DNA from 3 places in the Corynebacterium sp. 21KM1197 genome. Region 2 is predicted to be linked to each of the others. Evidence: riboswitches for the same ligand, from Rfam matches in the RefSeq annotation. Region 2 holds a riboswitch; each other region holds the start of a gene.

Region 1 (7,626 bases), 330 kb from region 2:
GGACTCCGCCAGGCCCAGCCACCCGGAGGAGGCGATGCGATAAAAAAGTTCGTCGTGCTCCACCACCAGGTCGGGGCGCTCCGATTCCAGATCCAACTCCGCCTCCGCGCAGGCGTGCGCAAACTCCGCCTCCGCGCGGCGGGCGCGCCTGCGCAGCCGCCAGTCCCGTGGCACGGCCCTTAAACCGGGCCATGCGTGGACGTCGATGGCGGTGAGATGCTGGTCTGTCATTGTGCCTCCGTACCCATCAATACCGCAGCCCAACGATACCTAGACCACACCGAGGCGCGCTAAAACCAACATCGTCGCGCACGGGCTTCTGTGTTTCGGCCCGAATGGGTGGATTCCTGTGGCCCCTGCCCTGCCAAACGTGAGCCGGGCGACTATCATCATCACCACTGAATAAACAAGAAGGTTACAGGAGCGCGAAAACCCCATGTCATCTGCTAAGAAAGCCTATCGCCCCGCCGGTGGTCGCCATCACGTCGTGGTGATCGGCTCCGGCTTTGGCGGCCTCTTTGCCACCAAGGATCTCAAGGACGCTGACGTCGATGTCACCCTGATTGATCGCGGCAACCACCACCTCTTCCAGCCGCTGCTCTACCAGGTGGCCACGGGCATCCTGTCCTCCGGGGAGATCGCTCCCTCCACCCGCCAGATCCTGGCCGGGCAGGAGAACGCCTCCGTGGTCAAGGGCGAGGTCACCGACATTGACGTGGAGACCAAGACCGTGACCACCCACCTGGGCAATTACGAGCGCAGCTACGAATACGATTCCCTCATCGTCGCCGCCGGTGCCGGGCAGTCCTACTTTGGCAACGATCACTTTGCCCAGTACGCCCCCGGTATGAAGACGCTGGACGATGCCCTGGAGATCCGCGCCCGGATCATCGGCGCCTTCGAGCGCGCCGAACTGACCACCGACCCCGCCGAGCGCGAGCGCCTGCTCACCTTCGTCATCGTCGGCGCGGGCCCCACCGGCGTGGAACTGGCCGGGCAGTTGGCCGAGATGGCGCACCGCACCCTCTCCGGGGAATACCGCAACTTCTCCACCGACTCCGCCAAGATTTTGCTTCTCGACGGCGCCCCCCAGGTGCTCCCGCCCTTTGGCAAGCGCCTGGGCCGCAAGGCGCAGCGCCAGTTGGAAAAACTCGGCGTGGAGGTCAAACTCGGCGCGATGGTGACCAACGTGGACGAGACCTCCGTGACCTACAAGGCCGGGGAGGAGGAACACACCATCGAGAGTTACACCAAGATCTGGTCCGCCGGTGTGGCCGCCTCCCCGCTGGGCAAGCTCGTGGCCGAGCAGGCGGGCGTGGAGGTGGACCGCGCCGGACGCGTGCAGGTCAATCCCGATCTCTCCGTGGGCGAGCACAAGAACGTCTTTGTCATCGGTGACATGATGGGGCTCAACCGCCTGCCAGGCGTGGCCCAGGTGGCCATTCAGACCGGCCAGTATGTGGCGGAGCAGATCGCCGCGGAGACCGAGGGGGAGCAAAAGCCCGAGGATCGCGTGCCTTTCGAGTACTTTGACAAGGGTTCGATGGCCACCATCTCCCGCTTCTCCGCCGTGGTGAAGATGGGCAAGGTGGAGGTCACCGGCTTCATCGGCTGGGTGCTCTGGCTGGCCGTGCACGTGATGTACCTGGTGGGCTTCCGTAATCGCCTGGTAGCGGCCTTTGCCTGGGGCCTCAACGCGCTTTCCCGCAAGCGCTGGAACCTGGCCACCACCCGCCAGCAGCTTCACGGCCGCAACGGCCTGAACAAGCTCAACGGCCTAGTGGGTTCGGACGCGGACTTCCCCATCGAGGTACGCGATACCCGCCGCTTCGGAGAGAAGTAACCCCTCTCCACCGTCCCTTCTGCTAGTCTGGCCGCAGGCAACGGGGTGCGCTTAAGCGCTGAGATTATACCCGTGGAACCTGCTCTAGTTCGGACTAGCGAAGGGATTTGTCACATCGTGATACCGCGCGTATTGACCATCGCCGGAACCGACCCCACCGGGGGTGCCGGTATCCAGGCGGACATCAAGGCCATTTCCGAGGCCGGGGGTTTCCCCCTTTCCATCGTCACCGCCCTGGTGGCGCAGAATACCCAGGGTGTGCGTTCTATTCACACCCCGCCCCAGGATTTCCTGCTGGCCCAGTTGGACGCCGTCTTTGAGGATGTCCAGGTGGATTCCCTCAAGATCGGCATGCTGGGCGGGGCGCAGACCATCGCCACCGTGGCAAGGTACCTGCGCGAGCACCCCGTGGGCCCCATCGTGCTCGATCCGGTCATGGTGGCCACCAGCGGGGATCGCCTGCTTGACCGCGACGCCGAATCCGCCATCGCGGAACTGTGCGCCCAGGCGGACGTTATCACCCCCAACCTGCGCGAACTGGCGGTGCTCGCCCACACCACACCCGCCCGTGACCTGGAGGAGGCCATCTCCCAGGCACTACCGCTGGCCCAAAACTGGGAAACCAGCGTGGTGGTCAAGGGCGGACATCTCACCGGCAGCGCGGATAACGCCCTGGTCACCCCCGATGGCTCCGTCCACCGGGTGCCCTGTCCCCGGATTAACACCCCGCACACCCACGGCACCGGCTGCTCCCTTTCCTCCAGCCTGGCCACGCGCCTGCTTATCGACGCCACGCCCCACGCCGCCCTCACCTGGTCCACCCGCTGGTTGGCCGAGGCGATCTCGCACGGCGGGGATCTCCACGTGGGTCGGGGCAACGGGCCGGTGGATCATTCCCATCGCAGCCGACGCCTCAGCGCCCAGGCCTCCACCGCGCCCTGGCCGTGGCCCACGGAGTTCGCGCCGCAGCCCACGCCCGATGATTCCTGGGCCGCCGGGCCCTGGACCCGCGCGCTGTGGGAACTGGCGCAGACTCCCCTGGCGGAAACCTACGCGCTGGACTTTATCCGGCAACTGGGCCACGGCAGCCTGGATCGTGGGGACTTCCTCTTCTACCTCGCCCAGGATTCCCACTACCTGCTTTCCTATTCCCGCACCCTGGCCCGGGTGTCCTCGCGCTGCGATCACCCCGAGCACTCCACCCGGTGGGCCCAGGACGCCGCCGCATGCCTCGAGGAGGAGGCCCAGCTGCACCGCTCGGAGTTGGGTGCCCTCACCGAGGAGGTCTCCCCCACCACGCTGGCCTATACCTCCTTTCTCTCCGCCGCCGCCGATTCCGGGAGTTACGCGGAGGCCGCCGCCGCGGTGCTGCCCTGTTACTGGCTCTACGCCCACATTGGGCTGCGCCTCAGCGAGGGGATCACCCCGGATCACCCCTACGCCCCGTGGTTGAGCACCTACGGCGACTCGGACTTCCTCGACGGCACCCGCCAGGCCATCGCGCGCGTGGAATACGCCTTAGAGCAGGCTTCCCCGGCCGAACGACTGCGTGCGGCGCGGGCCTTCGTGGCGGCCTGTTACTTCGAGCGGGACTTCTTCGCACAGGCCTCCTGCCGCTGATTGTGCGTGCCCTCACCCCAGGCTCTACAGTGTCATAGGAATTACCCCTCAATAAGCAAGGACGCTTCCTATGGCTACTACCACACAGCGCCCGCCGCGCGGCCTCGACGCCAGTTGGACCATCTCATTATTTGGTACCGCCGTGGGCGCCGGTATCCTCTTCCTGCCCATCAATGCCGGCAGTTCCGGCGTGTGGCCGCTGCTGATCGCCACGCTGCTCATCGGCCCGATGACGTACTTCTCGCACCGGGCCCTGGCCCGCATGGTGTGCGTCTCTCCGCGCAAGGGCGAGGACATCACCGTGGTGGCCCGCGACTATTTTGGGGAGAAGATCGGTTGGGTCATCACCCTGCTGTACTTCGCCGCGATCTATCCCATCGTGCTCATCTACGGGGTGAGCATCACCAATACGGTGGATAGTTTGATCGTCAATCAGCTCAACGGCCCGCAGATTCCCCGCGCGCTGCTCTCCGGCCTGCTGGTGGGCGGCATGACCTTGATCCTGGTGTTCGGCCAAAAGATCATGCTGGCGGTCACCCAGGTGTTGGTGTACCCCCTGATCTTCCTGCTGGGAGCCATCTCCCTGTACCTGATCCCCTCCTGGGACTTCGAGGGGTTCTTCGGCGCTCCCGGCAAGGGCGTGTGGGCCACCGTGGCGGCGGTGTGGTTGGTGATCCCGGTGCTGGTCTTTGCCTTTAACCACTCCCCGGCCATCTCCCAGTTCTCCCTGGCCATGCAGCGCAATCACGGGGAGAATGCCACCCGGCGCGCCTCCGTGGTGCTGGCGTACACCGCGATCCTGCTCACCGTGTTCACCATGTTCTTTGTGTGGTCGTGCTCCCTCGCCCTGGGCACGGAGGGCCTGGCCGCCGCCCGCGAGGCCAATCTCCCGGTGCTGTCTTATATGGCCAATGTGTTTGATAACCCGGTGCTTTCCTACCTCGCGCCGATCATCGCCATCGCGGCCATCGTGTCCTCGTACTTCGGCCACGTGCTCGGCGCGGCGGAGGGCGCGCAGAGCATTGTGCGCGGTGTGGTCAAGCGCGATCTTCCGCAGCGGCCCCTGGAATTAGGCGTGTACGCCTTCATCTTCCTCACCACGTGGCTGGCGGCCATCATCAATCCCAGCGTGCTGGATCTCATTGAGACTCTTTCCGGCCCCGTGATCGCCGCCCTGCTCTACCTCATGCCCATGTACGCCATCGCCAAGGTTCCGGCGCTCGCGCCGTATCGCAAGCAGGCCTCGAACGTCTTTATCGTGATCTCCGGGCTGGTGGCCATCAGCGCCATCGTGTTCAAGATCGTGGCTTAGGGCCACTAGGACCGCAGCACCGCCACCAGGAAGTCCGATTCCCGGGTGAAGGGCCGCATGTCCCAGGTGGAGTATTGGTGCTCCACCTCTAGCCCGGCGCTGCGGCAGGTATCCAAAAAATCGGGGAACTCCCAGCCGCGCCCGGCCCCAAAGCCCACCGCGGCGCGTCCTCCCGGGGCAAGCGACCGGGCGATGTTTTTCACCGCCGCCGCGCGTCGATCGGCCTCGATGAAGCCCATGACGTTCCCGGCGCAGACCACCGCGTCGTACCGTCCCTGCGGCAGCGGGTCTATTCCCAGGTCCCCCACCTCCCAGGTGGCCTCGGGGTAGTCCTGGCGCGCGTGTTCGATGAGCACCGGATCGAGGTCTATCCCATCAACCCGGTGGCCGCGCCGGGAAAGCCAGCCGCCGATCCTCCCGGTGCCGCAGCCAGCGTCGAGGATACGTGCCTGGCGGGGCACCAGGGCGTCGATAAGCCGGGCCTCACCGAAGATATCCTTGCCGCTAGCGGCAATGCGACGCCAGCGCGCGGCGTATTCCTCGGAGTGGTGGGGATTGCGGGCGATGATTTCTTTCCAGGTGGGCATGAGCGCCAGTGTATCCTGCTCAACCATGGATTTATGCCGTTCTTTCCGCGATGGTGTTCCCGGCCCGTGCGACGCCCCTGGGGATTTCACCTGGTTGGACCTGCACTCCCCCACCAGCACGCGCATGGAAGAGGTGGCTCGGCACTACGAACTCGATGAACTCATCGTGGAGGATGCGGTCACGGCCAGGCAGCGCCCCAAGGTGGAGCGCTATGATTCCCATCTTTTTCTGGTCATGCGCACGGTGGCCTATACCGAGGGCCCGAGCGATCCGCGCCAGATCATCCGCACCGGCGAGGTGCACCTGGCGATAGGGCCGCGCTTTGTGCTCAGCGTGCGGCACGGGGCGCAGGTGCCGGGGCTGCTTGAGCGGTTGGATAGGCCGCTGGAACTGGCGGATCACGGCCCCTTTTCCCTGGCCTGGGCCACGGCGGACATCATCGTGACGAAGCACCTGCGCATTGCCGATGAATTGGAGCAGGATCTCGATGAATTAGAGGAAGATGTGTTTGATCCCAGCGCGGATTTCCACATCGACGAGATTTATCAGCTCAAGCGCGAGGTGCTGGAAATGCGACACAGCATTGCCTCCCTGCCCACCGCCCTAACCAGCCTGATCACCCGGCACGGGGACCTGCTCAGCAAGGAGGTTCATTCCTATTTCCGCGACGTGGCCGATAATGCCACCATTGCGCGGGATCGAGTGATTAACCTCGACGATCGCCTCAGCGCCCTCATCGACGCCGGGGCCGCCAAGGTTTCCCTGCAACAAAACCAGGACATGCGCAAACTCTCCGTGTTAGCGGGCATGGTGGTGCTGCCCACCCTCATCGCCGGGATTTACGGCATGAACTTTGAGGACATGCCGGAACTCCACTGGGCGCTGGGCTATCCCTTTGCCCTGGGGCTCATGGCGCTCTCGATGGCGTTGGTGTGGTGGGTGTGCCGCAGGCGCGGCTGGATCTAACCTAGCTCTAATACAGCCTTAGCTCGCCAGCATGGTGCGCAGCCGCCCCAGGGCCACCAACTTACCCTCGTGCTCCATGCGTACCTCCCACAGTTGGGTGCGCCGCCCCTGTTGAATGGCCGTGGCCTGGGCCGTCACCGTCCCGGAGGACACCGGGCGCAGGAAGTCCGTGGTGTTATTGACGCCCACGATCGGCCTGCCCTCGGAGGCCACCAGCGCCGCGAGCGAGGCCACCCCCTCGGTGAGAACGCAGTACATGCCCCCGTGGACCAGCCCCATCGGCTGCTTGTGGCGGCCGTCCACGTCCATCTCCGCGCGCACCCCGTCCGGGCCCACGGCGGTGAAGCGAATCCCCAGGGCCGCCTCGGCCCCCTGCTCGGCGGCGTTGATCCGGTCGAGTATCTCCTGGGGCAGGGGTTCGCGCGCGGCCAATTGCATCATCTCTGTGAAGTCCATCTCTCTATCCAAGCACTTTTCTTGGCTCACAGGGTAGTGTTTTGGGCATGACTAATACTTCGCAGGCACAGATCGGCGTCATCGGGCTCGCGGTGATGGGCTCCAACCTCGCCCGTAATTTTGCTCATCACGGGCACACCGTGGCCGTGTATAACCGCACCGCCGCCAAGACCCAGGACTTCATGGGCCGGTACGCCTCGGAGGGCACCTTCCTGCCCGCCGAGACCATCGAGGAGTTCGTGGCCTCCCTGGAGCGCCCGCGCCGCGCCATCATCATGGTGCAGGCCGGTGCCGCCACGGATGCCGTGATTAACCAGCTCGCGGACGCGATGGAGGAGGGAGACATCATCGTCGATGGTGGCAACGCCCTCTACACCGATACCGTGCGCCGGGAAAAGGAAATTTCCGCGCGCGGCCTGCACTTTGTGGGCACCGGCATTTCCGGCGGCGAGGAGGGCGCACTCAACGGCCCTTCGATCATGCCGGGCGGTACGGCGGAGTCCTACGCCTCCCTGGGCCCCCTGCTGGAGGATATTTCCGCCAAGGTGGACGGCACGCCGTGCTGCACCCACATCGGCCCGGACGGCGCGGGGCACTTTGTCAAGATGGTGCACAACGGCATCGAGTACGCCGACATGCAGGTGATCGGCGAGGCCTACCACCTGCTGCGCTACGCCGCAGACCTAGAGCCCGCCCAGATCGCGGAGATCTTCACCGAGTGGAACAAGGGCGACCTTAACTCCTACCTCATCGAGATCACCGCCGAGGTGCTCGCCCAGGTGGACGCCGCCACCGGCGCGCCGCTTATCGACGTCATCGTGGACTCCGCGGGCCAAAAGGG
Region 2 (7,626 bases):
GGTCAATCTCCCCCGAGGCGCACCGCACGTTCATGTTCAGTACGCGCGCCCCGCGCTCGCGGTAATACGCCGCGGCGAAGGCCTCCCCCTGCTGGCCCAATGTCATTGCTGTTGTCTTTGCCATGACCGCCAGCCTGCCCCGCCGCACCGGTCCTCACCGCAGGACGCAAAAAGGTGTGTGGATAACCCCGGTTATCCACACACCCTGGACGCTCGGTTTTACTCCGGCACCACCAGGTCTGGCTTATCCAGTTCCTCGATGTTCACGTCCTTGAACGTAATGACCCGCACGTACCGCACGAATCGGGCGGGCCGGTACATGTCCCACACCCAGGCGTCGGACATGCGCACCTCGTAATACACATCCGCGCCGTTGCCGTGCGGAATTAACTCCACGGCATTGGCCAGGTAAAAGCGGCGCTCCGTTTCCACCACGTAGGAGAACTGGCTGACCACATCGCGGTACTCGCGGTAAAGGGACAACTCCGCCTCGGCCTCATAGTTTTCCAGCTCTTCGGCACTCATCGCTCTCCTGTTCCTTCCTCATCTCAACGCTCACCCCTTGTCCCGCAGAAGCACCACGGAACTCGATGCGCTCAGCGCGCGCCCTGGGCGTGGAGCCACTGGGAGTGAGCGGCGCTCACATTGGAGTAAGTGTATCTATGCTCCGGGCTCGCCCCGTGGCGGCGCACCGCGTCCATGTGCGCCTTTGTGCCATATCCCTTGTGCCCCGCAAAGCCATACCCCGGATAGCGCTCGTCCAGTTCCGCCATCATGCGATCCCTGGTGACCTTGGCCAACACGCTCGCCGCCGCAATACACCGGGCGGCGGCGTCCCCGCCGATGATCGGCAGGTGCGGCTGGCGCATGCCGGGAATCTTCACGGCATCGCTGAGCACGTATCCGGGCACGGTATCCAGGGCCACCACCGCGCGGCGCATACCGGAAACATTGGCGTGCTGGATACCGTAGGAATCAATGTCCTGGGCGCTGACCACCACCACGGCCCAGGCAAGCGCGTGGTGCTTGATTAAGGGGAAAAGGCGCTCGCGCGCGGCCGGGGTGAGCTTTTTGGAATCGGTGAGGCGGTCCAACTCCGCGATGGTGCCCGGCGGGAGCACGCAGGCGCCGATGGTCAGGGGCCCGGCGCAAGCGCCGCGCCCGGCCTCGTCCACCCCCGCCACCGGGCCCAGGCCCGCGCGATCCAGCGCCACCTCTAGCGTGCGCAATTGCGTCAGGCGACGCATGATTAGGCGGCTGCCTCCTGCGCGGCGGCGTCATTGTGAATATCCGGGGAATCCACCAGGCCAATGCGGTTCAGGGGCCAGATCCGCGCCACCGTCTTGCCGCGAATATTCTCCACCGGAATGGTGCCCTGGTACTGGTCGCCCATATGGGCGCGGGAATCGCCGGAATTAGTGCGGTTATCGCCCATCACCCACACGTTGCCCTCCGGCACCGTCACGGGGCCAAAGTACGAGCCGCCGCAGGCCTCGGAGCCACCTTCGCGCTCACCGACCGGGAACTGCGGCGGGTCAAGGGTAAAGGTTTGATCAGTGGGCTCGCCGTCCACCATCACGGCCGGATCGCCCTCCTGGCAGGAAACCGTCTGACCTTCGGTGGCGATCACGCGCTTGACCAGGTTGTTCTCATCGGGGGCCACCAGCCCCACGTAGGAACCGAGTTCCTGGAAGCCGCGCACCACGGGGTTATCCGAGCGCGGGGATACGTACTGCTCGTTCCAGGAGGGGGTACCGGCAAAGACCACCACGTCGCCGGGCTTGGGCTCGGAGAAGTAGTAGGAAACCTTCTCTACCGCGATACGATCCCCCGCGCAGCCATCACAGCCATGCAGGGTGGGCTCCATCGAGCCGCTGGGAATCATGTACACGCGCCCCACGAAAGTCTGCACCAAAAAGACGATCAGGAAGGTCACGCCGATAATCAGCGGAATCTCCAAATACCAGGGCAGTTCCTTTTTCTCTTTCTTGGCCTTAGCCTCATCCGAGGTGTTCGCGGAATCCGCAGAATCGGCGGAGAGAGAAGCACGAGAAGAATCAGTCACGGTTTTCGACTTTAGCAGGCGGCACCCGAGGCTTCCCGATGCCCAACCGCGCGGCCCGTGTATCAGCGCCAAGAGTCACCACCGGGGCGTCGATAAGCCCCTACTATGCACGACGCCCCCGCTGCCCAGGAAGAAAACCAGGAGCAGCGGGGGCGCGTGGGCAATAAGAAACTAGCGGCGTTCCTTAATGCGGGCTGCCTTACCGCGCAGGTTGCGCAGGTAGTACAGCTTGGCGCGGCGCACGCGACCACGGCGGGTGACCTCGATGGAGGCGATGTTCGGGGAGTGCACCGGGAAGGTACGCTCCACACCAATACCAAAGGACACCTTGCGCACGGTGAAGGTCTCGCGGATACCGGAACCCTGGCGGCGAATGACCACGCCGGTGAAGAGCTGGGTACGCTCGTTGGAGCCCTCGATCACCTTGACGTTCACGCCGAGGGTGTCACCGGGGCGGAAGTCCGGAATATCATCGCGGAGCTGTGCTGCATCGACCTTGTCGAGAATGTTCATGGAAAAACAATCCTTACATTTCGGGAAAGAGGACCCTGGCGGCGCTTCCCATGACGGGCGCTCGGCCGGTTCATATCCGTGACATATCTTCGCCGCGTGCTCAAAGCAGAGCAAGCAACCCGCTCATTATTCCACTATGCCCCGGCGATCGCCAAACTCACCCGCCGCGCCCCGCCGCCGCGCTACACTGGCCACAGCCTCACGGGAGCCCGCGGCCAAGCGGGCTGAGAACGCGCCTCACTGCCGCGCGGACCGTCGAACCTGCCCGGATCATGCCGGCGAAGGAAGCAAGGAGAATCATGCTGGATCTACGGTGTTACCTGGTCACCGGCCCGGGGGATGCCGCGTGGGTGGCCACCGCTGCCGCGCGCGGCGGGGCCGGGGTGGTGCAGGTGCGCAGCAAGCCCATCAATCCCCGCGACCTCCTGGATCTGGCCACCGAGGTGGCTCGCGCCGTGGCCCAGGCCAACCCCGCCACCAGGGTGCTCATCGACGACCGCGTGGACATCGCCGCCGCGCTCATGCACCGGGGCGAACACGTCCACGGGGTGCACCTGGGCCAGGAGGACCTGCCCGTGCGGGACGCCCGCGCGATCCTCGGCCCCCGGGCCATCATCGGGCTGACCACCGGCACCCTGCCCCTGGTGGAGGCGGCCAACGAGGTAGCCGAGGTCATTGATTACATCGGCGCCGGGCCGTATCGCCCCACCCCCACCAAGGATTCCGGCCGCCCGCCCCTGGGCGTGGCGGGATACGAGCCGCTGGTGCGCGCCTCCCGGGTGCCCGTGGTGGCCATCGGGGATGTCACCGCCGCCGATGCCCCGGCCCTGGCCGCCACGGGGGTGGCCGGGGTGGCGCTGAGCCGGGGCCTCATGCGGGCGGATAATCCCGAGGCCACGGCCCGTGAAGTCGTTGGAGCCTTTCACCCCGGGGCCCGGTCATGAACGCACACCGACCGGAACGGGTGATCGTGGTGGGGGCCGGGATCGTGGGCCTGTGCACCGCCTTTGAGCTCACGGAGATCGCCGGAAAGGATCTCTCCCTCACCGTCATCGACCCCCACCCCGTCGGCGCAGCCTCCCACTACGCCGGGGGCATGCTCGCCCCGGTGGCCGAGGTGCAGTATCGCCAGGAGGCCTTATATCCCCTCATGCTGGAATCTGCCCGGCTGTACCCCAGCCTGATCCGCCGGGTGTCCGCCGCCACCGATCTGCCCACCGGCTACCGCGAGGAGGGAACCCTGGTGGTGGCCGCCGACCGCGCCGACGCGCACCACCTGCGCAATCTCACCGCCCACCAGCAGGCGCACGGCATGGCGGTGAAGCCGCTGACCGTGCGGGAAGCGCGCAAGGTAGAACCCGCGCTCTCCCCCGCCCTGGCCGGGGCGGTGTCCATTCCCGGCGATACCCAGGTGGCCCCGAGGCTGTTCGCGGCGGCGCTCATGGACGCGCTGCGCCGCCGGGGCGTGACGTTCCTGCCTGCCACCGTCACCAGGATGGGTGAGAATGAAGTGCGCACGGATCGCGGGGGCGTCGATACGCGGGGCGCGCGGGTGGTGCTCTCCGCAGGATTGGGGGCCGCCCGCCTCACCGAGGGCTTGGCCCTGCGCCCGGTGTACGGGGATATTCTCATCGCCCGCGCCCCCGGCCTGATAGAGCGGGTGGTGCGGGGTTTCGTGGAGGATCGTCCCGTCTACCTCATTCCCCGGGGCGAGACGGTGGCCATCGGAGCGACCTCGCGGGAGGATCACCGCGCCGGTACTCCGCTGGGCTCGGTGCGCGATCTGCTGCGGGATTCCTGCCGGATCGTGCCCGCCCTGGAGGAGGCCGATCTGTTGGAATGGGGCACGGGCGCGCGCCCCGGCACCCCGGACGATCTGCCGTACCTGGGGCGGGTGGGTAATACCGTGATCTCCACCGGCTATTTCCGCCACGGAATCCTGCTGGCTGCCCTCGGCGGGCTGGCGGGCGCGCGCCTGGCGCTGGGCGAGTCCCCCGGCTTTGACCTCGGCGCCTGCGATCCACGGCGGCACCGCGCGCACCATCACTCGCAACCACACAAGGAGCAATAATGCAGTACACCGTCAATGGCACCGCGCGCACGGGCGAAGCCCTCAGCGTGGCGGAACTAGTAGACGCGGAGGTGGGCTCGCGCGAGGGCGTCGCCGTGGCGATCAACGCCCAGGTGATCCCCGCCTCCCGCTGGGATCAAGCCCTTTCCGAGGGCGATGTGGTGGATATTCTCACCGCCGTGCAGGGAGGCTAGCCGTGCTCACCATCGCGGATCGTTCCTTTGATTCCCGGCTCATCATGGGCACCGGCGGGGCTACCTCGCAAAGCATCATGGAGGAATCGCTGGTGGCCTCCGGCACGCGGCTGACCACCGTGGCCATGCGCCGCCACTCCGCGCGCACCCCCGGCGGCGGGGAATCCATCTTTGACCTGCTGCGCCGCCTGGGCATCGACCCTTTGCCCAATACCGCCGGCTGCCGCACCGCGCGCGACGCGCTGCTCACCGCCCAACTCGCCCGCGAGGCGCTGAGAACCTCCTGGGTCAAGGCGGAGGTCATCGCGGACGAGCACACCCTGCTGCCCGACACCGCGGAGCTTATCGACGCCTGCGAACTCCTCATCGCAGACGGCTTCACGGTGCTGGCCTATACCTCGGACGATCCCGTGACCGCGCAGCGCCTAGAGGACATCGGCGTGGCGGCCGTCATGCCCCTGGGCTCGCCCATCGGCACCGGGCTGGGCATCCTCAACCCACACAACATCGAACTCATCTGCCAGCGCGCCACGGTTCCGGTAATCCTCGACGCCGGGGTGGGCACGGCTTCCGACGCCACCCTGGCGATGGAACTGGGTTGCTCCGGGGTGCTGCTGGCCAGCGCGATCAACCGCTGCCAAGATCCCGTGGGCATGGCGCGCGCCATGCGACTGGCCGTAGAGGCCGGGTACCTGGCGCGGCAATCCGGGCGAATCCCCCAGCGCCGCCACGCCCAGGCCTCCTCCACCTTCGAGGGCCTGGCCGAGTGGGCGGATCAGGTGCTCTAACAAGCCATGAATAAACAGGAACTGCGCCGCGTGGCCCGCCAGCTGGCCCTGCCCGGCTTTGGTATGGAACAACAAGAACGCCTCCACCGCTCCCGCGTGCTGGTCATCGGCGCGGGTGGCCTGGGGTGCCCGCTGCTGCAATCCCTCGCCGGAGCCGGGGTGGGGCGGTTGAGCATTATCGACGACGACGTGGTGGACCTCAGCAATATCCACCGCCAGATCCTCTTTGGGGCCTCCGACGAGGGAAAACCCAAGGTGGAGGTGGCCGCCGCCCGGCTGCGGGAACTGCAATCGGGTATCTCCGTGTCCGCGCTGCGCACGCGCCTTGACGTCCATAACGCCCTTGACCTGGTTCGTGCCGCCGACCTGGTGATCGATGGTTCCGATACCTTTGCCACCAAATACCTCAGCGCCGACGCCGCCGAGGTCACCGGCACTCCCCTGCTCTGGGGAACGGTGCTGCGCTTTGCCGGGCAGGTGGCCCTGTGGCACTCCGGGCCGGGCACCCCGGGAGGCGGCGTGGGGCTGCGCGATCTCTTTCCCACCCAACCCGGCCCCGACTTCACCCCCGACTGCGCCACCGCGGGCGTGCTCGGGGCCACCACGGCGGTGGTGGGCAACCTCATGGCCACCGAGGCCATCAAGTACCTCAGCGGCCTGCACCCCGTGGAACCGGGGCGCATGACCTCCTACAATGCCCTGAACACCACGCTGCGCACCGTGACCGTCTCCGCCGATCCCGCCCGGCCCCGCGCGCGGGAATTACGGGATTCCTACGAGGAGGCCTGCGCCCTGCCCGCCCCTGCGGACAATCACGCACTCCTTGAGGAACTCCGGGCGGGCACCGCCACCGCGCTAGACGTGCGCGAACCACACGAATCCCTGCTGGCCGACCTCCCCGCCCCGATACTCCCCCGGCGGCTGCCGCTGAGCACCCTCGACGATGCCGAGGAGGAGAAGGTTCGCGCCGCCCTGGGCGCGCTGCCCACCCGGCGCGTGGTGGTGTACTGCGCCTCCGGGAGGCGCAGCGCGGAGTTCGTGCGTAACTATTCCGCCCTGGCGCAGAAACTGGGGTATGACCTCCTCAACCTGCCCGGCGGAGTGCCGCGCCCCTGATTGGGGCATAATCGGGGAAAAACTTATCGGGGGTAGGGACAATGCTGGAGCATGGGGAAGCGCTCATCGGCGCGGTTCATAGTTACACGGCGGACTGGAACTGGGATCTGGTCTGGCGCGGGGCACAGGTGGCGGTGTCCGTCCTGGGGTTCATCGCGGTGGTGTGGACGATCCGGTTGAACACCAAGGCGCATATTCAAAAGGTGCTAGCGGATAATCGCGCCGAGTGGTGGCAGCGGTTCATCTGGGCGGTGGATAAAACCCAGGACCCTTCCACATTGCTCCGGGAAATGGGATGGAACGCGCTGGAGGAACTCAGCGGCAGTGCTCTGCTGACGCCCACGGAATTATATTGGGTACGGTCCGGTACCCAGGTGCTCCATCCCCGTCCTGTTCTTTGGTTACCCATCGACGGCCAATGGACGCCCTGCTCCGTGGAAAAGTACGATGGCCATAGCTCTAAGAGAAAGGAACCAGATCATGGTGTATCCGCTGTCACCCAGGTCCGAACTCTCATACGCCCGTATCCAAACAAACATCGCCGATCGCATTGATGTCGAGGTTCCCGACGAGTATTACTACATGGTCGGCCGCACACCCCCGAGGCTCCTGCCGAAACCCCGGAAACTCTGGGGCTTCATTCCGCTACCACGGAAGAAAGCACCTAAGCACCAAACCCGGCGCGCTTAAGGGCCTCGGCCATCGAGCCTCCGGCAGAAGAACCGGCACCGCCACGCTGGCGGCCCCCGCGCCCGCGTTGATTCCGCCCGGGCCGTGCGGGCTTATCGCCGCCGCGCTTGTTATCGCCGCGCCCGTTTTTCCCGCCGTCCTTTTCCCCGCGCGCGGCACCGGGTTCGTCATCGAGCCGCAGGGTGAGCG
Region 3 (7,626 bases), 590 kb from region 2:
AGCCCCCGCCCCGGGGCTTACGACGCCGCCTCCGACGACGCCGTGCTGGGTGCGCTCGCCCAATCCGCCCTACATTGGGGGATGAACGCCTGGGCGATCTATGCGGTGGTGGGGCTGGCGGTGGGCTACGTTTCCTACCGGCGTGGGCGCGTGCCCCTGATGAGTTCCATTCTCATGCCGCTCCTGGGGAACCGCCCCACCACCTCCGTGCCCGCGCGGATCATCGACTCGCTGGCGATCATTGCCACGCTCTTTGGCACCGCCGCCTCCCTGGGTATCGGTGCCCTGCAAATAGGCACCGGGGTGGAGGTGGTCAGCGGTTGGTCGCGTGAGGGAAACGCACTGGCCATCGCGGTGATCGTGGTGCTGACCATCGGCACCATCGCCTCGGCGGTATCCGGGGTGGCCAAGGGAATCCGTTGGCTCTCCAATATCAACCTCGTGTTGGCGTTGGGCCTGGCGCTCTTTTTCTTCATCGTCGGCCCCACGGCCTTCCTCATCAATATGCTGCCCGGCGTGTTGGTGACGTACCTGGGCTCCGCGCCGGACATGTTGGCGGCCAACATGGGGCAGGGGGAGGATATGCAGCAATTCCTTTCCAGTTGGACCACCTTTTATTGGGCGTGGTGGGTATCCTGGTCACCCTTTGTGGGGGTATTCGTGGCCAAGATTTCCAAGGGCCGCACCATCAGGCAATTCGTATTCGGTGTGCTTTTTATCCCCTCCACCATCATTATTCTGGCCTTTAGCATTCTGGGCGGCACGGCGATCTGGTTGCAGCGCCGCGACGGGAGCATCGCTCCCGGCAACGACCCCGCAGCGTTGCCCAACCCGGAACACATCTTCTTTGTGGTGCTCGATCACCTCCCCGGGGCGCAGATCGTGGCGCCCATCGTGATCGTCATGCTGGCGGTATTCTTCATCACCACCGCGGATTCCGCCTCCCTGGTCAATTCCCAGCTCTCCCAGCAGGGAAACCCGCAGCCGCGCCGTGCGGTTACCGCGTTCTGGGCGCTGTGCATGGCGGGAATCGCCGTGGTGATTCTGCTCAGCGGTGGAGATAACGCCTTGAAGGGACTGCAAAACCTCATTACCATCACCGCCTTGCCCTTTGCCCTGATCCTGGTGGGAATGGTGGTGGCGCTCCTGCGGGAACTGCGCCACGATCCCGCCGCGATCCGGCAGGACTATCAACGCCGCGCCGTGGCCAACGCCGTGGTGCACGGGGTGCGGGAATACGGGGATAACTTTGCCCTGGCCGTGGAACCGAGCCGGGAGGAGGAGTATGCCACGGGGGCGGACTTCGACTCCGCTGCCGAGGAGGTGGTGGAGTGGTACGCGCGCACCGATGAGGAGGGTAACCGCGTGGGCTATGACTATGAGACGGGGGAGTATCTGGAGGAGCCGAACGACGGGCCGAATCGGGGCTGAGGCTTTGCGCCTGGTTGGGAGTTGGGTTTCTTAGGGGTGGGGTCGGGGGTAACGAGGGGGTATTTTTGGGTGTGGCCTTGTGTGCGGGGGAGGTGGTGGCTCCGGTGGCCGCGCCTGCCGGGGTGGCCTGGGGTTATAGGAGAATCTGCGGGTGGGGCTGGAATATCCTATGATTTGTACTAAAAACTTTAGAGGAAAGTATTGTGTCATTATTTCCCTCCGTGTATCGTCATGTTCAGCACTCGAAAGTATGGGTGCAATCCAGCCCAAGTTGGCGGTCGGGTGCCGCCCCAAGTGTTAGGAGGTTGCCGTGGTGAAGAAAAAGATTGCGGGAACTATGATCTCCATTGGACTTGTCTTTGGCATATTGGTGCCAGTGGTTCATGCAGAAGAATTGGTGTCTGATTCTGTGGCGGAGACTGATTATGCAGGATATGATTCCGGCGTCTTGAAGGAGGTGAGGGAAAATTCTAACTCCCGTCCGTTCCGGTTCCTTTCTGTGGGTAAAAAGATAGCCCACCCGTATGGTGGAGGAAGATGGGAATATGGATTCTGGCAAGACAGGGTTCGATCCTATTTCAATCATTCCAGCCGGTGTCATGGAAGTACCGTGGTGCTGAATGGGCATAAGGTGCGAAGTATAGATACTGCTCCTGGGAAGTTTTCGGATGCCTCTAAATGGGCCTATAACCTTCCCAATTCTCGCGATGAGTACTACTATAGATTCTGCTGACTAGATGGCGGTCGGGTCGTGCTTGTGTGGAGTGCGGCTTGGCCGTTTATTTTTACTGTTGCTAGCAGTAGGGGTATTTCTTTTATGGGTAGATATATTCAGCGGGTAGTTATTATTCTGTGCGGGGTTATCGTCGCTGCTATTGTCTCCATGCTGGCGCTTCTGGTAACGGAACTCGATGATAGAAATGCCGCCCTCGCGCTTAATCCCGCCTATATTGCGGAGATCGACTTCTCTGAGAGTGATGTTCCGGCGGCCCGGGCGCACAAGCGCCTGGTGGAATTGAACGAGGAATGGGGGCTTGGCCTGGTGAAGCCGCTTCGTCGTTCCACATCGGAGACGTTTGTGTTCTTCGAACATGGTGCGGAGGGGATACCGGGGGAGGTTCCGCGCATGGACGGTTCCGTCTCCGCCGCCGCCTCGGTAGCGGCGCTGGAACATTCGGTACCGGGTGGCGTTTACCTCGTGTTAGAACGTGGCGCTGACTTGGAGGGCTTTTCTCACGGGCTCCGTGAGATGGGCGCGGAACTAAGCCGCGTCGAGGAGGTTTCGGTGGGCGGTATCTTCCGCTTTTACCTGGTGCAGCAGCCGATGATTTTGTTCTCCATTTTCGCCCTGCTGCTCTTGCTTGGGGCCCTCACGGTGTACTGGGTGGGAGTGCGGGGGAGGCGCCGCCAGCAGGAACTATTCTTTGGGCAATCGGCCCGTTTGATCATCGCTCGGGACGTTCTCACCCTCACGCTTCCTTTTGTTCTGGTGCTGGCATTGGGAGGGGCGGTGCTCTTTTTCTCCGTGGATTCTCCCTTTCATCGGGCGGTGCTGCTGGTAGTGCTAAAGATCTATCTCTTCCTCATCGGTGCGCTTCTCACCCTTCTGTTCTTTGCTCTGTGGATGGTTAGGCCCCGGGTGAAAGCGGCGGGGAGCCGCACGGCGTGGATGGAGCGGCTGCGTCCGCTTATCTTCCCATCGAAGGGGCTGGCCATCGCGTGTATTCTCTTGGCCTTTCCCTGGGTGATCTTGGCCTATTCCGATTCCACGTCGGCGCGGCGGGCGCATGACATCGCCTACCGTATTGAGCCCTTTGCCGGATTCGGTGTGGTGGATATGCCCAACGAGGATTTTGAGAATAATCTTGCCGATTTTGGCGAGGTAGTCCTGGATTTGCAGCGGGAAGGCTCTGCGGTGTTCAGTTACCTGGCTCCGCCCATGTCCGTGGGGCTATCGGAAGAGGATAGCGCGCTGGGCTTTGCTAATACGCCGTGGTTGGAGGCGGTGGATTTTTCCGGCCGGGTGGATAGCGATGAGGTGGTGACCTGGGCGGGGTTGCCGCAAAAGTATCGGGAAAGTATCCCGGCGGAGATTTGGCTGCGGGAGAGGGATACCCCGCCGGAGGAGTGGAGGTATCACATCGTGAGGTCCGGTTCCGGAATTGGAATGTTATTGCCCAATATGAGCGGGGTGGAGTTGGTGCACGATATGGTTTTGGTGGAGGTGCCCAGCATTGCGGACTTTAACGATAGTTTCCTCACCTCCGCGCTATCTATGGGGAATATCGTGGCGAGGGATATAGACGAGGCATACCGCGCGCGGGATAGCAGTGAAATTGGGGAGTATATTTCCGTTTATTATATTGGAGAGAACGCCATGTACATCGCTAAGATGTTGGAGTATCGTGAGCGGATCATGGTTATTTCTTTCGTGGTTCTTGTGATTGCTTTTGTGGTGTTGCTTCTGAGTGTGGCGGCGGTTGATTCGGCGCTTAACGCCAGGCGGAATATGCTGCGCAATCTCGCGGGCTATTCCCTGTGGGGAATATCCCTGTCTTCTGTACGCGCGGACATGATCGTGATTTCCTTGTCGATGGTGCTTTCTGCGGCGGTAGCCGCGATCTTTGGAAATCACGGCATTGTTTTTCTTCCCGGCGTGGCGGTCGGCCTCACGCTCGTCTCCGTATTGGTGTATCTGGTTATGGCAAAGAGGACGGTCGCAGCCGCCATGCAGAGGAAGATCTAAGGAAAGGGGAGAATAGACATGATGATTCGCGGCGAGGAATTAGGATTCTCCTTTGGGGATAAGCGGGTGTTTGCGGGGATAAGCGTGGAGGTACATCCCGGCGCCATCACCGCCTTGGTGGGGCCCAGCGGCAGCGGAAAGACCGTTCTGCTGCACACCCTGGGCGGTATGATCGCTCCCGATCAAGGGGCGGTGTACGTGGACGGGGAGGAGGCCTCGGCGTGGCCCGATTCCCGCAGGCTCCGTTTCTGGCGGGAGTCTGCCGCCTTTATCCAACAGGATTATGGCGTGGTGGAGGAGGAAAGCGTGGCCTTTAATATCACCATGCGCAGTTCCCTGTGGGGCCGCACGATCATTCCTGATCGCCCCAAACTCGAAGAGGCGCTAGAGCGCGTGGGATTGACAGGCCGGGCAGCGGAGACCGCCGCGCGGCTGAGCGGTGGGGAAAAACAGCGCGTGGCCATTGCGCGGGCGCTGTATAAGGGGGCCCGGGTGTGGTTTGCCGATGAGCCCACGGCCTCGCTGGATGCGGATAACCAGATGCTGGTGCGCACCTTGTTCCGGGAGGCGGCGGAGAGCGGGGCCGCGATCATCGTGGCCACGCACGATCTGGACTTTGCCCGCAGTTGCGAACAGCGCGTGCAACTGGCTTCACGGCGATAAAGTCCCAGGAGAAAACCGCCCCTAAGCCTCCTCGGCCTCTAGGAAGCGCTGCCACTTTGGCCACTCGCGGGCGGACTGCAGGGCCCCGCGATCAAAGGAGCCCTGCAATTTCTTCCCGTTGAGTTCCGTGGAGGCCACCAGCCTGCCGGAGGGGAAGAAGAGGTAGGCCCGTCCCTGCTTTTTCAGCTCCATAAGCCGCGCGATGGTGCGGTTATATCGGGTGTGGCGGGTAATCAGTCGCTCGGCCACCACGGGGTAGTCGCTGAGCAGGTTGCGCAGCAGTCCCGGCCGCTTGATGGGGGCCTTGGTGTAGCCGCGCGGGTGGGTGAGCACCACGAAGAAGCGGGTGTAGCCGTCGGCCTCGGCAGCGTCGAGGGGAATGCCGCCGGAGGGGCCAAGCGCCCCGTCCACGTAGGAGACGCCGTCGATCTCTGGCAGGGGCATGAGCAGCGGCAGGGTGGAGGAGGCTCGGGTGCAGGCCAGGAGGGATTCGGCGCTGTCTACGTCGGAGCGTCCCCAGTACACGGAGCGCCCGGAGTGGGCCTGCACCGCCCCGATGCGGAACTCGGTGGCGTTGCGGGAGATGGCGTCATAATCCAGCGGGCCGGGCAGGTTGAGGGTGGGGGCACGGCCGTAGATGTACTCGGCGTTGAAGTAGCCGCGTCCGCGCAGCAGGGAGGCCATGCCGCCAAATTGGGGGTCGGCGGCAAAGTCCACAAAGCTGTGACGGGCGCGTTCGCGCTCGCCGGAAAGGTAGTTCACGGTGTGGGTGGCTCCGGCGGAGATCCCGCCCACCCAGCCAAAGCGCACGTCCTCCGCCAGCAGCCTGTCTACCACTGCGGCGGTGTAGGAGGCGCGCATTCCACCGCCTTCGAGGACGAGTGCGGTCTTGGGGGCGTGAATCGTCATGGTGTTCCACGGTACCCGTTTGGGCGCCGCAAGGTAGCACTTTGCGGCCGCGGGCAATGATCCCGCTCACAGCAAACAAATACCCGTGCAGGTGGGTAACGTAAGGCAGAACTAAGGGGTACATTGCCTTGTATGACCTCTTCCACGGCTCGGGTGAGCACCGATCGCCCCGCGCGCTATGCCAAGCAGATGGCCGATCACTTTGGCCGCAAGATCACGGCTCATTGGGACGAGGGCACCGGCCAGGGGGCGCTGATCTTTGATAACCCCGAGCGCCCGGTGCGTGGCGAGGTATCCCTGGTGGCGGGCGAGGGGGTGTTGCTCATGCACCTGGAATCTGAAACGGAGGAGCAGTGCGCCACCTTGGAAAAGGTGGTGGCCATTCACCTGGTGCGCTTTGGCCGCAAGGATGAGTTGGCGGTGCGGTGGCGGCGCGCCGGGGGTGAGGAGGGGAGCGCCTGGGGAGTGGAGGATCTGGATTAACGGGGAGTTTCGCCTACAATAACGGCGAGAAAGACATCAAAAACACGGGTGCCCGGAGATCGACCGGGCTGAGATGTTGCTGCAAGTAACAAACCGTATGAACCTGATCCGGTTAGTACCGGCGCTAGGGAGGATAAATATGGCTCATCGTGTGCAACAATGGCGCGTGGTGGACATCGTGGTGGCCGCCGTGCTGGGCCTGGCTTGCGGGCTGATCTTTGTGGTGTGGAACCAGGCGGGCACGCTGTGGCTGGAGGCGATGAACGCGCTCACCCCGGGGCTGGGTGGCCTGGCCACGGGCGTGTGGCTGATCGGCGGGGTGATCGGCGGGTTGGTGATCCGCAAGCCGGGGGCGGCGCTGTTCACGGAGCTGCTGGCGGCGGTGGCCTCCGCGCTGCTGGGCAGCCAGTGGGGCTGGTCCACCGTGTACTCCGGCCTTGCGCAGGGCTTGGGTGCGGAGTTGATCTTTGCGCTCTTTATGTATCGCTCCTTCAAACTCCCCACCGCCATGCTGGCGGGCGTGGGCGCGGGCATCGGTGCCTTTATCTTGGAACTGTTTAGCGCTGGTCACCTGGCGCGCTCCCTGGAATATAACGTGATTTACCTGGTGTGCCTGATCATCTCCGGGGCGCTGCTGGCCGGTGCCCTGGGCCACTGGCTGGTCAAGGCCCTGGCGCGCACGGGGGCACTGGATCGTTTTGCCGCCGGGCGCGAGGTGCGCGGCACCGTATGACGGCGCGTGGCATGACGGAACAAGAACAACGAGGCAGAATCCGCGCCCGGAACTTCTCCTGGCGGCACGCCACCCGCAGACAACCGGCGCTGCGCGGCATCGACCTGGATATTTCCCCCGGAGAGAGGATCATTCTCACCGGGGATTCCGGTGCGGGCAAGTCCACCCTGCTCGGCGCGATCGCCGGGCTGCTCGGCGGCGAGGAGGATGGTGAATCCGCAGGCGCTCTGGAGGTTGATGGCGTGGTGGGCCTGGTTCTCCAGGACCCGGACTCCCAGGTGATCTCCAGCCGCGTGGGCGATGATGTGGCCTTTGGCTGCGAGAACTTGGGTGTACCCCAGGAGGAGATATGGCCCAGGGTGCATCGGGCGCTCGACCTGGTGGGCCTGCGCCTGCCGCTGGACACCCCCACCCGCTATCTCTCCGGCGGGCAAAAGCAGCGCTTGGCCCTGGCCGGGGTGGCGGCGATGGGTGCGGACGTGGTGCTTCTCGATGAACCCACGGCCAACCTTGACCCGCAGGGCTGCGGGGAGGTGCGGGGGGCCGTCGATAAGCTGGTGGCGCACACCGGGGCCACGGTGCTGATCGTGGAACATCGCCCCGAGCTGTGGCGCGACCTGGCCACGCGTTGCCTGCACTTGGGGGAGGACGGGATACGGGA

What was found. Region 2 has a riboswitch for thiamine pyrophosphate ahead of OLW90_RS07030 (thiamine phosphate synthase). Riboswitches for the same ligand answer to the same signal wherever they lie in the genome.
Region 1: it holds a riboswitch for thiamine pyrophosphate, as region 2 does, so the genes downstream of both, OLW90_RS05450 (bifunctional hydroxymethylpyrimidine kinase/phosphomethylpyrimidine kinase) here and OLW90_RS07030 (thiamine phosphate synthase) in region 2, are expected to answer to the same signal.
Region 3: it holds a riboswitch for thiamine pyrophosphate, as region 2 does, so the genes downstream of both, OLW90_RS04195 (ECF transporter S component) here and OLW90_RS07030 (thiamine phosphate synthase) in region 2, are expected to answer to the same signal.

Annotation. Positions count from the first base shown of each region.
Region 1 covers NZ_CP123907.1:1,115,356-1,122,981, reverse strand. Annotated here, with positions in the region: gene OLW90_RS05460 (SAM-dependent methyltransferase) at 1-231, opposite strand, end outside; gene OLW90_RS05455 (NAD(P)/FAD-dependent oxidoreductase) at 437-1,843, shown strand; TPP riboswitch at 1,875-1,967, shown strand; gene OLW90_RS05450 (bifunctional hydroxymethylpyrimidine kinase/phosphomethylpyrimidine kinase) at 1,958-3,463, shown strand; gene OLW90_RS05445 (HAAAP family serine/threonine permease) at 3,534-4,775, shown strand; gene OLW90_RS05440 (class I SAM-dependent methyltransferase) at 4,781-5,362, opposite strand; gene OLW90_RS05435 (magnesium and cobalt transport protein CorA) at 5,388-6,329, shown strand; gene OLW90_RS05430 (PaaI family thioesterase) at 6,348-6,785, opposite strand; gene gndA (NADP-dependent phosphogluconate dehydrogenase) at 6,833-7,626, shown strand, end outside.
Region 2 covers NZ_CP123907.1:1,443,540-1,451,165, forward strand. Annotated here, with positions in the region: gene OLW90_RS07005 (YraN family protein) at 1-124, opposite strand, end outside; gene OLW90_RS07010 (DUF2469 domain-containing protein) at 220-525, opposite strand; gene OLW90_RS07015 (ribonuclease HII) at 597-1,247, opposite strand; gene lepB (signal peptidase I) at 1,250-2,065, opposite strand; gene rplS (50S ribosomal protein L19) at 2,237-2,578, opposite strand; TPP riboswitch at 2,771-2,883, shown strand; gene OLW90_RS07030 (thiamine phosphate synthase) at 2,878-3,522, shown strand; gene thiO (glycine oxidase ThiO) at 3,519-4,649, shown strand; gene thiS (sulfur carrier protein ThiS) at 4,649-4,843, shown strand; gene OLW90_RS07045 (thiazole synthase) at 4,846-5,631, shown strand; gene OLW90_RS07050 (ThiF family adenylyltransferase) at 5,638-6,747, shown strand; gene OLW90_RS07055 (hypothetical protein) at 6,789-7,301, shown strand; gene OLW90_RS07060 (Tex family protein) at 7,412-7,626, opposite strand, start outside.
Region 3 covers NZ_CP123907.1:851,185-858,810, forward strand. Annotated here, with positions in the region: gene OLW90_RS04165 (BCCT family transporter) at 1-1,431, shown strand, start outside; gene OLW90_RS04170 (lactococcin 972 family bacteriocin) at 1,742-2,164, shown strand; gene OLW90_RS04175 (hypothetical protein) at 2,315-4,177, shown strand; gene OLW90_RS04180 (ABC transporter ATP-binding protein) at 4,196-4,840, shown strand; gene OLW90_RS04185 (patatin family protein) at 4,862-5,749, opposite strand; gene OLW90_RS04190 (DUF2218 domain-containing protein) at 5,882-6,232, shown strand; TPP riboswitch at 6,267-6,380, shown strand; gene OLW90_RS04195 (ECF transporter S component) at 6,372-6,965, shown strand; gene OLW90_RS04200 (ABC transporter ATP-binding protein) at 6,962-7,626, shown strand, end outside.